Regions from separate parts of the Desulfofarcimen acetoxidans DSM 771 genome, predicted to be linked through region 4. Evidence: riboswitches for the same ligand, from Rfam matches in the RefSeq annotation. Region 4 holds a riboswitch; each other region holds the start of a gene.
What was found. Region 4 has a riboswitch for cobalamin ahead of glpX (class II fructose-bisphosphatase). Riboswitches for the same ligand answer to the same signal wherever they lie in the genome.

Region 1: linked by a shared signal. The riboswitch ahead of DTOX_RS09720 (response regulator) and the one ahead of glpX (class II fructose-bisphosphatase) in region 4 are both predicted to bind cobalamin.
Region 2: linked by a shared signal. The riboswitch ahead of DTOX_RS09755 (leucine-rich repeat protein) and the one ahead of glpX (class II fructose-bisphosphatase) in region 4 are both predicted to bind cobalamin.
Region 3: linked by a shared signal. The riboswitch ahead of DTOX_RS09615 (cob(I)yrinic acid a,c-diamide adenosyltransferase) and the one ahead of glpX (class II fructose-bisphosphatase) in region 4 are both predicted to bind cobalamin.

What each region holds. Positions count from the first base shown of each region.
Region 1 covers NC_013216.1:2,111,590-2,114,738, forward strand. The annotation lists gene DTOX_RS09715 (cadherin-like beta sandwich domain-containing protein) at 1-1,198, shown strand, start outside; cobalamin riboswitch at 1,368-1,557, shown strand; gene DTOX_RS09720 (response regulator) at 1,883-2,266, shown strand; cobalamin riboswitch at 2,571-2,755, shown strand; gene DTOX_RS09725 (hypothetical protein) at 3,114-3,149, shown strand, end outside.
Region 2 covers NC_013216.1:2,121,776-2,124,924, forward strand. The annotation lists gene DTOX_RS09745 (dockerin type I domain-containing protein) at 1-634, shown strand, start outside; gene DTOX_RS09750 (hypothetical protein) at 799-1,017, shown strand; cobalamin riboswitch at 1,238-1,452, shown strand; gene DTOX_RS09755 (leucine-rich repeat protein) at 1,828-3,149, shown strand, end outside.
Region 3 covers NC_013216.1:2,078,776-2,081,924, forward strand. The annotation lists gene DTOX_RS09610 (adenosylcobinamide amidohydrolase) at 1-406, shown strand, start outside; partial or broken gene DTOX_RS22150 (transposase) at 619-738, shown strand; gene DTOX_RS22155 (RNA-guided endonuclease InsQ/TnpB family protein) at 821-1,093, shown strand; cobalamin riboswitch at 1,351-1,539, shown strand; gene DTOX_RS09615 (cob(I)yrinic acid a,c-diamide adenosyltransferase) at 1,787-2,326, shown strand; cobalamin riboswitch at 2,574-2,768, shown strand; gene DTOX_RS09625 (dockerin type I domain-containing protein) at 3,085-3,149, shown strand, end outside.
Region 4 covers NC_013216.1:1,895,222-1,898,370, reverse strand. The annotation lists gene DTOX_RS08780 (putative polysaccharide biosynthesis protein) at 1-669, shown strand, start outside; gene glpX (class II fructose-bisphosphatase) at 738-1,733, opposite strand; cobalamin riboswitch at 2,030-2,217, opposite strand; gene DTOX_RS22105 (ribbon-helix-helix protein, CopG family) at 2,339-2,488, shown strand; gene typA (translational GTPase TypA) at 3,003-3,149, opposite strand, start outside.

The DNA.
Region 1 (3,149 bases), 220 kb from region 4:
TGAGTACAATAACGGAGGTTATACCGTCCTTCACGCGCTGATCGACGCATTCAACCAGGGCAACACCAAAATACCCTTCACCTGCGCCAGAGGAAATCTCACCCCCGACATTGCTATCAATGGCAATACGGCGGAGGGCGCGGGCTGGGTATGCGAAGTTGCGGGTAAAGAGCTTTCCGGTGACAAGCTGGCCTCAACTCTCGTTAAAAACGGCGACCGTATAGTATATTATTACAATGCAAATTTTGCAGGTATGCAGAACGCCTGGTTTGAGGAAACCAATGTAACCGTTACGCAAGGCGAAGACGCGGAACTGACTCTTGTGGGCGCTGACGTGAAAAACGACGGCGGCGGCGTAGCAGGTATCAGCGGCGCGAAGATTTTAGTTAACAGCCAGAACACCGGTCTGAGTACCGGTGCCGGCGGAAGTGTAACTCTGCCCGGCTCGCTTATAGACACTCCCGGTCAATATATAGTTACCGCGGTAAAAGAAAATGAAGACGGCAATAACACGCTGGTATACAACCAGGCGATTATCCGGGTGAATAAAACAGCTTCAGGCGGCAGTGGCACCACCGTTAAATTCCGTTTGATCGGTGACTCCCTGCATGGCGGCGGGTGTGACGACCACAGCCAATATCTGAATTGGATCAAGACCAAAAACTATAGCTTCAGCGGAAGCAGCGTCACAGTTTACCAGGTATTTATGAGAGCATTGGAAGAAGCGGGTCTGGAGCAAACCGGCGCGGAAAATAACTATGTGTCCGGTATCTATGCGCCAGCCGGTTATGGCGGCTATTTGCTGCGTGAGTTTGATAACGGGCCGAATTCCGGCTGGATGTACACAGTTAACGGTGACCACCCCAATGTCGGCCTTAAATACTGCTATGTAACAAACGGAGATTCCATCGTTTGGCACTATACAGATGATTACAGATTGGAAACCAGCTTTGAAGGCAACACACCGCTCTACCCCAACCGTTGGCTGGAAGCGGAAGATGTAGATCCTCCGTCCGCGGGAGGCGAAACCGACTGTGATCTGAACAGCGACGGCAGCGTGGATGTGCTGGACATGATTCTGGTGGGCCAGCATATCGGCGAGAGCGGCGATCCTGGCTGGTGCAGCCTTGACCTTAATCAGGATGGCCATGTGGATTTATTGGATATGGTTTTGATTGGACAGAACTTTACAATATAAAGGATTCGGCCACTGTAAGCGATGAGCGTCGTTTTTCAAGCATCAGTGGGAGTTTTAAAATGTTGCGTTTTAAAACTCCCCGGCTTCTTTATTATGGGAAAAGGGAAGTAATCACAAAATAATGATGGACAAATTCATCAAACAGTGTTAATACAACTTTAACTCAATATTAATATGTAATTGATCAGATTCCCCGGTTATGTCGGGGATGAAACGGGAATTGGGTGTGAATCCCGGACGGTCCGGCCACTGTAAGTGGGGAGCGGTTCCTCCATATGCCACTGGGTTTTGTGCCTGGGAAGGCTGGGAATACGCTTTGAGCCATAAGTCAGGAGACCTGCCAGGTTAATTTGAATGCTGCCTTCCGAGAAAAGGCCAGGGCTTTATCTAGGACTATTAATACTTATTAATATATTTACACATGAAAAAACCTGGCCTCTTTGTGGTTGAAGCCGGGTTTTTTCATGTGTTTTTTTCTTTCCCTTTGTGTTAGTTAATTGTGACAGGAAAGGTGCCGGATATCATAAAAAGCAAACCTGAGAATATGGAAGCAGTATTTACCGGCAGGTATGCTCCGCGTTATAAAAGCAGTACAATTTCAATTATAGAGACTTACCTGTAGAAGCACTGACTGGGAGGGCCTTCTTTAAAGAAAATTACGGAGAATTTTTGGGGGGGGTATCCATGAGGAATTATGATGTTCTTATCGTTGATGATCGGTGCGGAATACGTCGGCTGCTATATGAAGTACTGAATGATGACGGTTATCGTGTAGCAGTTGCTGCCGGGGGGCAAGAGGCCTTAAAAATAGCATCTAATTTTAGACCCCGGGTAATTTTACTGGATATTAAAATGCCGGGCATGAGCGGGCTTGAAACGCTTAAGGAACTAAGGAATATTTATAGCGAGTTTGTTGTTGTGCTTATAACAGCATATGGCAACCAGGAAATATTTGAACAGGCTAAAAAGTTAGATGTGCATCACTATATAAACAAACCTTTTGATTTTGAAGAAATTAGACTACTAATGAGATTTTTTTTATTGGAGGGGCTGCCGCAATTACCTTAAATCTCAGGGACAGCTTCACCGACCCGGGAGCGGCTGCCTTTTTTCGACAATAAAAAAATGAAGTTTTCGGAAAAAACTTTTCTCAAAATCATAAAACTTAGAAATAAATAAACATTAAATTAGTACGTTTATACACAATAAATGATTAAATAAACAATAAATCCGGCATTATTTGCAAAGTATTGCAAAATCATATAATAAATGCTAAACTAATTAATAAGTTTATGGAAAATTGCTCCTGAAAGTCCACAGGCTTGATCCGGAGGAGATTCACTGGATATATGTTAAATAATTAAACAATTAAATAATATGGAACAAAACAAGTGCTTATAAGAGAAGCTTAATTGGGAAACCGGTGCAAGTCCGGTGCGGTCCCGCCACTGTGAAGGGCAGTAGTCTTACAAGATGTCACTGGGTTTAATAATCCGGGAAGGCGTAAGACAAGGTTGACCCCTGAGCCAGGAGACCAGCTTGTTTGATAGTCGCCGCCAGATACCCACGGAGAATGGGGAGGGGATTAACTGACTCGCGCATGGATTACCATTTTATGCTTTATAAATGTGGTTGCCTGCTTCCCTCTACAATTCGTGTAGAGGTTTTTTTATTTCAGTAGCTGAAAACAGTAGCTAACATTCAGTTTTACGGTTTGCATCCCGGGGGTGAGGGGGGTGTCTCGCACACGTTCCAAGCCCCTTTGGCTGCAGGGTGCAATTCTGCTTAGAAAAAAGGGTGGATTTCCACCGTTAGAGAGGTGATGCCTATGATCTGAAGAAACCCGGCTGTTTGGTTCCCCGAGAGGGAAAAATGCGGGCAGAAAATTTAAATTTAATTTAAGGAGGTTTTTGCTATGAAATCAGGTAAAATCATGAGTAAAATGATGCTG
Region 2 (3,149 bases), 230 kb from region 4:
GAGCTTGCAGATGGATGACGGCTCCGTGGGCTTCAACGGCGGCAGCAATGACATGGCCACCTACCAGACACTGGGGGCCCTGGTGGAATTGCATACGGGCAGGAGCTGTTTTGTTAACGCCCGGGACACCTATCTGAGCAAGTATCCCGATTATGCCGCCCAGATCACCGCTCCCTTTATTTCCGACGGAAGTGGGGCGCGCTTGTCCGCCGGGAAAGGGAAGGTCACCTTTACCTCCAATGAAGGAGGACAAGCCTATTACGACGTGGTGGACCGCGGGGCCGCCGCTCCCGTCATTGACACCTCCGGAGCGGGAACAGATTGTGCGGCCGGGGTCAATACCATAGTGATCGGGGATTTGGCGGATAGCAGCGCCAAAGATGTCTACCTGCTGGTAAAAGACGGAGACGGCCACAGCAGCAAAACCTTGCAGATCAGCATGGAGGATTCCTCCGCGGACACCGGGGATGGGGATGTAAACCTGGACGGCAAGGTGAATGTGATGGATATGATTCTGGTGGGCCAGCATTTCAATGAAAGCGGAGCGGCCGGCTGGATCGGCGCGGATACGAATAAAGACGGGGAGATCGATGTATCGGATTTGATCTTCATCGGACAGCACTGGAAAGATTAAGTTTTTGCACGGTCTATCAACCTAATGGGGTCATGGGGATTATCTCCATGGCCCCATTTTCGCTTTACTGTACGATAAGGAAAACGGCCTAATTATTTTATTACCGGCTGAAGGCCGAGCCGGGAAACCTGCTGTAAGAACTGTAGGCCCGAGGCACGGCTGTTGTGGTTGTAACCCACGATGTGGATTTGCCGCCGAGTACGCCCGGGATATTGTGCTGGTGGCCGGGGCACGGTTATTGGCAGGGACGACAAATACGAAATGCTGTCGGGCCCTACCTTTTATTCGCCCAAACCGGCAAGCTGTTCAACAATCTTGTCGACGGAGTGGTAACCCTGGAACAGGGCTGCACAGTTTTGCGGCATCTGGTGCTGGGTAAATAAAAAAGACTGATTGGGGATGTTTTCGATTTTTTTCAGCAAGTTATAACAAAAAATGAATTTTGTCAGAAAAATTTTTCTCCAAAGGCTATAAAACTTAGCAATAAATAAACATTAAATTGGCATATTTACACACAATAAATAATTAAATAAACAATAAATCCGGCATAATTTGCAAAGTATTGTCAAACTATAGGATAAATGCTAAGCTAATTAATAATTTCATACTTATTTTTGCTCAGGTGCTTTGGATTTTATCAAAGCTGAAAAGGGAACCGGGTGCAAATCCCGGACGGTCCGGCCACTGTGAATGGTTAGCTGTCCCCCATTATGTCACTGTTCTACTCTGTCACTTAAAAGAGTGCCGGAAGGGATGGGAAGGCGGGGGGATGGCAATGAGCCATGAGTCAGGAGACCTGCCCGGGCAGAACAGTACAATAGGCCTTCCGCGAAAAAGGCAAAGTGCTGGAGGAGTGAGTTGCAATATCTGTGTATCAGGTTTTCTCTAAAAAGCCGATACAGACAGCTTATAAGCAAATGACAAAACAGCCCCAGTTTCTGCGGAAGCCGGGGCTGTTTTGTTTTATGCAGATAGTTTTGCCTATTTGGGGAAAGGGGGGTGGTTAACAAGTCAGTCAATATGTATTTTGTCACTGTAAACTGTTGATTGGAAAGTTAAGAAAAAAAGAAGGGAGTAATTCATGAATAGGGCTGGAAAAAATCAACGTTAAACATTGCTTGCTCCAACATATGAGAGCAGGGGGATGGCTTTGCGGCATCTCCAGCGTCAATTGAAAAACGGGGGAGATAGAAATGAGCAGACTGTTAACCGGACAGAGCGGGAGAAATGTCAAAAAAGGCATATCTTTGCTTCTCGCGCTGGTGATGCTGTTGTCTCTGCTGCCTGTGCAGGTAATTGCTTCAGAAGGGGAGCCGGAACTGACGGCTACGGGCATTAACCTGTCTGAAGGAGTGATTGCGGGACAACCGGCCAGCGTGACCGCTGGGGTCTACAACACCGGGAATGCAAATGAGGATGAGTTTTCGGGGGTCCTTCATATTGCTGAGCAAGAGACGCCGTATGAAGAGCAGACCGACAGCACAGATGCTATAAGTGAAACAGGTGAAAACAATAACGAACAGAATATAGCTGCCAATGTCCTGAAGGAGAGCGGCACAGAGGCACTGGAGCTGGTATCGTTGAGCCCGGCAAACGGTGCGACGGGAGTGGCGGTCGACGCGCCGCTGACCCTGACCTTCAACCGGCCGGTGGAGGCGAATCCTGATTATTCATCAGGCTATTTAGGCATCAAGGTGGCTATAATTCAGGAATCGGATGGGGACTGGTACGGGGGAGAAGCTAACGTGCTCAAGTTCAGTACCGAGAATCCTGAACAGGTAACCGTCGATATAGCTGACAGTGCTCCGTATGGCGGCGAACTGAAGCCGGGAGAAAGCTACACCGTATACATTGACAATGATTGCATAAGGGCTAAGGATACGGGAGAAACATTTAAAGGTATCATGGGAGGAGCTATGGACCCTGATACCGATATTTGCTGGAGTTTCCGGACGGGAGAAGCACTGAGCGCACGGATCAATGGCGGCGAAGCTGTGGGAGGAAATTCTTTACAGGCCATTGTCGAGGCGGCAGAAATCAGCCCGGCTGAAGTAACTTCCGTTGAAGTTACGAGGGGGGCTGTGTCTGCGGATGATTTGGCCTATATTGAAAGCAGCCTGATCAATCTGGAAACCCTGACCGCGTCTTATACTGTGAATATTAACGACGGGGTATTGCCGGCCGAGGCTTTTATCATGCACGCCGCATTACGAACCGTGAACCTTCCCTCTGTTGTTTCAATTGGAGAAAATGCATTTGGCTATTGTGGCAATTTAAAAACTGTCAGATTAAACAACCTGCGCAGCATGGGAGATTATGCATTTACATGCTGTAGTTCACTGGATACACTGGTGGTTCCGAATCTGCAGGATGTGAGCGATTCAGCCTTTTCGTTATGCTTGTCCCTGGAATATGTTTACATGCCCAAGGCGGTATCCATGTCCGGAATGACCGGTTTCGTCTTATCCGGCTCCCTTGCCGGCGCGTGGTTCCCCAAGCTGGGCAATATTGCGCC
Region 3 (3,149 bases), 180 kb from region 4:
TTGTACTGTTGGAGTAAGTAATCCAGGGGTTGCGGGTGTTCCTACCGCAAAGCTGCAAAGAAATATTCAACCGGGCACGATCAATACTATTTTATTAATTGAAGGCAATTTAAGCGTGCCTGCGATGGTTAATGCGGTTATAACGGCAACCGAAGCCAAGACAAGAGCTCTGTTTAAATCAAAAATAAGCTTGCTGGACGGTGAATGTATAACCGGTACAACCTCGGACGCCATAGTGGTTTCCTGTACCGGGAGAGGTGAATTGCAGCATTATGCCGGGACTGCAACTGACTTAGGATATTTAATTGGGCGTACTGTGTACAATGCGATATCGCAGGGAGTGGATGACTATATCTCGTATAATGAAGGACTTAATTTAGAAAATAAAATTGATTTCCTAAATTAATAAATTTAACCAAAACCAGCCAGAATTCCCCCACCTTTAAGTTGGTGGGATGAATGGCGGCCTTGTTTTGTGTACTAATAAGATGTTTGCCAAAGCCTCTATGATGTGGCAAAATATAATCAGACGCAATAACGAAAGGTTGATTATTATTGAGCAAACTTGATGCAAATAGCCAATCAGTATTCTTACTCACATATCATCTGATTTTGGTAGTAAAAAAGCAGCTATGGAAAGAATATTTTTGGTCGTAAAGTTTTTGTCTTCTAACTACAGGTGGTGCACCCATTGAAGTAATTAAGAAGTACATTGAAACCCAGGATGAAAAGAGGTGAATCATTTGCAAATTGTCTACCGGTTTGAAATGCGTCCGACCAAAGAGCAACAGAAAAAAATGTTTCACACACTAAAACTTTGATGGTCAAAAATCACTACCTAGCTAAAAGCATTCATGATGCTTCATGGGGTACATTCAGAAACTTTGTGGAGTACAAATGCCGCAAATACGGTAAAATATTTTTCCCTGTCCCTCCGCATGGCACTTCCCAGACTTGTCTTTGTGGCGCTAATGTGCCAAAGGATTTGAGTGTCAGAGTACACCGATGCCCTGCTTGTGGACTGGTTATGCCCAGGGATTTGGTGTCAGCCATATTAATAGAACGCCGTGGCTTAGAAATGCTAGCGGCTTAGATATGTACTTGTAGGGCGGGGGCCGCCCGAAATCATGCCTGCTGGAGGCCGTGTAAGACCTATTGCTCTTTGTAACGGTAGGCCGTGGCTGATGAATCAGGAAACGCTCGTTGATGTTCCTTTGGAAGCCCCCGCTTCTTAGTGGAACGTAAGCGGGGGTAGTTCACTAAGTAATTATAGCTTGGTGCCAGAATATTTATAAATATCAAAAAATAATGATGGACAAATTATTCAAAGAATGTTAATATAATATTAATTTAATATCTAATTAATCAGGTTCCCCGGTTATGTCGGGGGTGAAAAGGGAACCGGGTGTGAATCCCGGACGGTCCGGCCACTGTAAGTGGGGAGCGGTTCCCCAAATGCCACTGGGTCTTGTGCCTGGGAAGGCGGGGAATATGCTGTGAACCACAAGTCAGGAGACCTGCCTGTTTGATTTGGGTACCGCCTTCCGTGAAAAGGCCAGGGCTTTGTTTTAGTTTATTATGATGTTTACATCTTGAAAATACCTGCCTTCTTTGCGGATGAAGCCAGGTATTTTCATGTTTTTATCTCCTCTCCTTTCTCCATTTGTGTTAGTTAATCTTTTACCACATGGGAAAATGCCAGTTCATCCCATGTGTGTCCCCTTTTAAAATAATATAATTTATATTTATATATATCTTAGGGACAAAATTAAAAGGAGGTTTTTCGGTGAAATCAGATGTCTTAAAGAAGGGATATGTGCAAGTTTATACCGGAAATTGCAAGGGCAAAACCACAGCTTCACTTGGTCTGGCTTTTCGGGCCATGGGCCAAGGTCTAAAAACCTATATAGGTCAATTTATGAAGGGCCAGTGCTACGGCGAACTGAAATCGGCAGAAATGTGTAAACCGTATATTACCATTGAGCAATATGGTAAAGACACTTTTACTCATATTCAAAACCCTCCACTGGAGGAAGATGTGAAAATGGCTGTGGAGGGACTGGAAAAAGCCAAAAAGGCTATGTTTTCAGGCGAATATGATATAATTATATTCGATGAGATTAACATAGCTCATCACTATAATTTGATCACGACAGAAGAAATGGTGGATATTATAAAAAATAAGCCTGAAGATGTGGAGATAGTATTCACCGGCAGGCATGCTCCGCAGAAAGTTATAGAATTTGCGGATTTGGTAACGGAAATGGTGAGCGTAAAACACTATTATGATAAGGGAATAATTGCCAGAGATGGTATTGAAAAGTAGAGGCAGCAATGTTTTTCATTAGTATAATAATTCATTAAATAACCAATATTATTGAATGGATAATATCTGACCATGAAGGTCTATACCTTGTTGAGGTGAGCTTTCATGGTTTTTTATATTTTGGTAAGCGAAGATATACGAACAAATGCATCTTGCCATAGCTAATCCGGAGGCTTGTGTGATAACTCGTAAGGAATTTTTCAAAAGAGAAATGGACAAAGGAGGAGAATAGTGTTAGTATATGTATAATTTAATCGTTTATTCAGGTTCCCCGGGTTATGCCGGGGTAAGAGGGAACCGGGTGAGAATCCCGGACGGTCCGGCCACTGTAAGCGGGGAGCGGCTCCCAAAATGTCACTGGGTATTTGAATAACCCGGGAAGACGGGGAGTGGGCAGTGATGATCCACGAGTCAGGAGACCTGCTTGGATAATGATCAGGTGTCGCCTTCCGTGGAAAGGTTCGGTGCTAAGGGTTGCTTTGGATAAAGATTTTATCTCTTTGAGAAAGACCCGGCTTTTGCGGAAAAGCCGGGTCTTTTGGTGTTATTCGACCGGATTTTTTATTATTCTTTATTTAGCCGGCTGCTGTTTTGAAAAGTTGCAGCCTTTTTATTGAAGGGGGGTGATGCTATCCATTGTGTAATCAGTTATACAGGAGGTGAAAATTTACAAAAAAACGCCCGATTAGTGCAATCTGATTATTAAACCCTGCCGGTCAAGAGAATCAGATATGGTCTAAGAAAAAGGAGGTATAATAATGATCGTTAAATGGGGAAAAAATAAGTTTTTGGTCTTTTTCACCGTCATGCTGTTATTTCTGCT
Region 4 (3,149 bases):
GAAGCCTATGCAATTAAAGATTATGAAAAAATCAGGCAGCAAGCTGCTCAGGGTGTAAGGCTGGCTACCATTTTTGCACTGCCGGCAGCAGCGGGACTGTTCGTGCTGGCCCCTCACCTGACCCTTTTTATATTTAACAATGAGCCGGCGGGCGTTCCCCTTGCTTATGTAGCTTTCAGCATCGTATTCTGGTCAATACACCTGGTAACTACCGGAGTGCTCCAAGGAATAGGCAAAATATCTATTCCGGTCAGAAATTTATTAGTTGGGATAATCTTTAAAATTGGTTTTACTTATTACCTCACCCCAAGTCCATTAGGAATCAGAGCAGCAGCAATATCCCAGGTAATAATGTTTGTTATATCATCAACTCTCAATATTGCTACTATTGCCAAGTATGTCGGCTTTAATTTTAAATTTAAAGCAACTATTGTTAAACCCGGTCTGGCCACTTTATTAATGGCAGCCTGCGTGTGGGAGTCTTATCATCTAGTAATTACATACACCCAAAGCAACGGAATGGCCACAATCACAGGTATTATTATCGGAGCAGCTATCTATGCTTTAACGGTAATACTAGGTGGTATTCTAACCGCCGAGGAACTGGGGAGAATACCTAAATTAGGCCACTTAGCGGCCAAAACGGCCAGGATTTTCAACAAAGCCTAAGAAAGAGAGCAGATACCGAATCGGAATCTGCTCTCTTTTTTCTACAAATCAAATTTGATATTTTAACCCTATCTAATTATATAACTATTAGTAAAACACTCATGTGCCAGATTAGGCTTATTCGGCAAATAATGAATAGCTTTTATAGTTCTAACAGTACCTGTTTTAGCTCTGGTCACGAGAGAGGTAGTTTCAGCCCGATCCCCGCCTAAAAAACGAACGCCTTTTAACAGTTCACCGTCAGTTACACCGGTAGCGGCAAATATAGCATCGTCACCCTTAACCAAATCATCCATATACAGTATTTTCACCGGATCGCTTAAACCCATTTTTAAACACCGGTTATATTCTTCTTCACTTTCAGGAAGTAAACGTCCCTGCATTTCTCCACCCAGAGATTTCAGCGCAGCCGCGGCAATAACCCCTTCCGGGGCACCACCGCTGCCAACACAAATATCTATACCGGTAAAATCAAAAGCAACGTTAATAGCTGCCGCCACGTCACCATCTCCAATTAATCTTACCCTGGCTCCGGCACAGCGTACCGCTTCGATTAATTTCTCATGGCGGGGGCGCTCCAAGATCATAACGGTACAGTCACTTATCCGTTTATTATTAGCTTTTGCCACTATTTCCAAGGTTCTCTCTATAGGATCATCAATATGAACCTTTCCGGCAGCCCTGGGTCCCACAGCCAGCTTCTGCATGTACATATCCGGTGCATGCAGAAGATTGCCATGATCAGCAATAGCAATTACGCTCATGGCATTCTGATGGCCTTTAGCCAGTATATTGGTACCTTCCAGAGGATCAACCGCTACATCTACCTTCGGGGAACATGCACAGCCAACTTTTTCTCCGATATAGAGCATAGGAGCCTCATCCATCTCTCCCTCTCCGATAACTACCGTACCGCACATGGCTACCGAGTCAAACATATCTCGCATAGCATTGGTAGCGGCTTCATCAGCCTCCATTTTTTTACCCCTTCCCATCCAGTGGGCTGAAGCCAGAGCGGCAGCTTCCGTCACCCTAACCAGTTCTAAAGTTAATTCACGTTCCAATTTTACCACACTCCTGATATTGTTAAGTTATACTATATCTTTGAAAGGAAGATTTATACTAACTTTATTATAACATGATATAGACTTTGGTAAGGTTTAAGTTAATAAAAAAGTTACTTATAAATAGCAAAAAAAAATCCCGGTATTTAAATATATACCGGGAAATCTAAAAAAAGACAGGATGGGTAAAATTTTTAGAAAAATTAGGTTTATAAATTATAAAACCCCAGCCGCTTGACTAGAGTAATGTATCAATAACATTGTTACCTACATTACCTTCTACACCGAAAGGCCAATTATGTATAAAATGACAGGCAGGTCTCCTGACTTATGGCTCATCATTTGTTTCCGCCTTCCCATAAGTTTTTATACCTACAGTGGCTTTTCGAAAACAAATTCACCATTTACAGTGGCGGGACCGTACAGGACTCACACCTGTTTCCCTATTATCCTTGTTAAAGGTACCTGACAGATAATCATTATTTAGTTTTTTATGTATAAATAGTTTATCACCATATAAAAAAGATGTCAATACAAAAAATTTATAATTTATTAATCACAACCACATCATTCCACTAATATCATATTTTAGGAGGTGTTTAATAATGGTTAAAGATAAATATGCACGGTTGACCGTAAGAATTGATCCGGAATTAAAAATTAAATTAGATAATTACCGAGAAAAGAGTGGAAAACAATTGACAGCCATAATCCGGGAAGCACTAACTAATTACTTAAGTGAAAAGGATGCTTAATAGGCATAATTTCCTAGAGTAAAAAGTAAAGGCCGGCACACACTTTTGTCAGTGGTGCCGACCTACTTAACAGAGCTTTGCATATCCATAACAATCACCCCCCAGTTTAGTTCCTGTCTTACCATTCCATGTCTTCTTCTTCAGTTTCAATCTCATCCAAGCTTTCCAAACCGACATCTCTCAAAATCCGTTCAATTAATTCCCTGGTCATCTAAATAACACCTCCATTCACTAATCATTAATTATTCAACTCTTACTTATATAATAGCAGATTTATGTTAAAAAGCAATTAGCTAACCTTATACGGACGTAAAATTAATGTTAATTGTATTATATAAAGTCGAAAATTTCACAAACCCTCTCATCTCAAGAAAGCCGCCTTAAGGCGACTTTCTTGCAGTCACAGGAACTCATGCTCATTGAAAATTATGCAGTACTAACCTTAACTTATCCATGGATTCATTTCAACTATAATTTCCCTAAAAAAAACCGGCAGATATGCGGTTCCTTCATATCATGCCGGTTTAGAATTTTTATTGGCCTTGTAACGGTTGTCTTTGTCCAATATTTTTTTGCGCAGTCTCAGGCTCAAAGGCGTAATTTCCAGCAACTCATTATCATCTAAATACTCAAGCGCTTCCTCTAAACTAAAGTGCCTGGG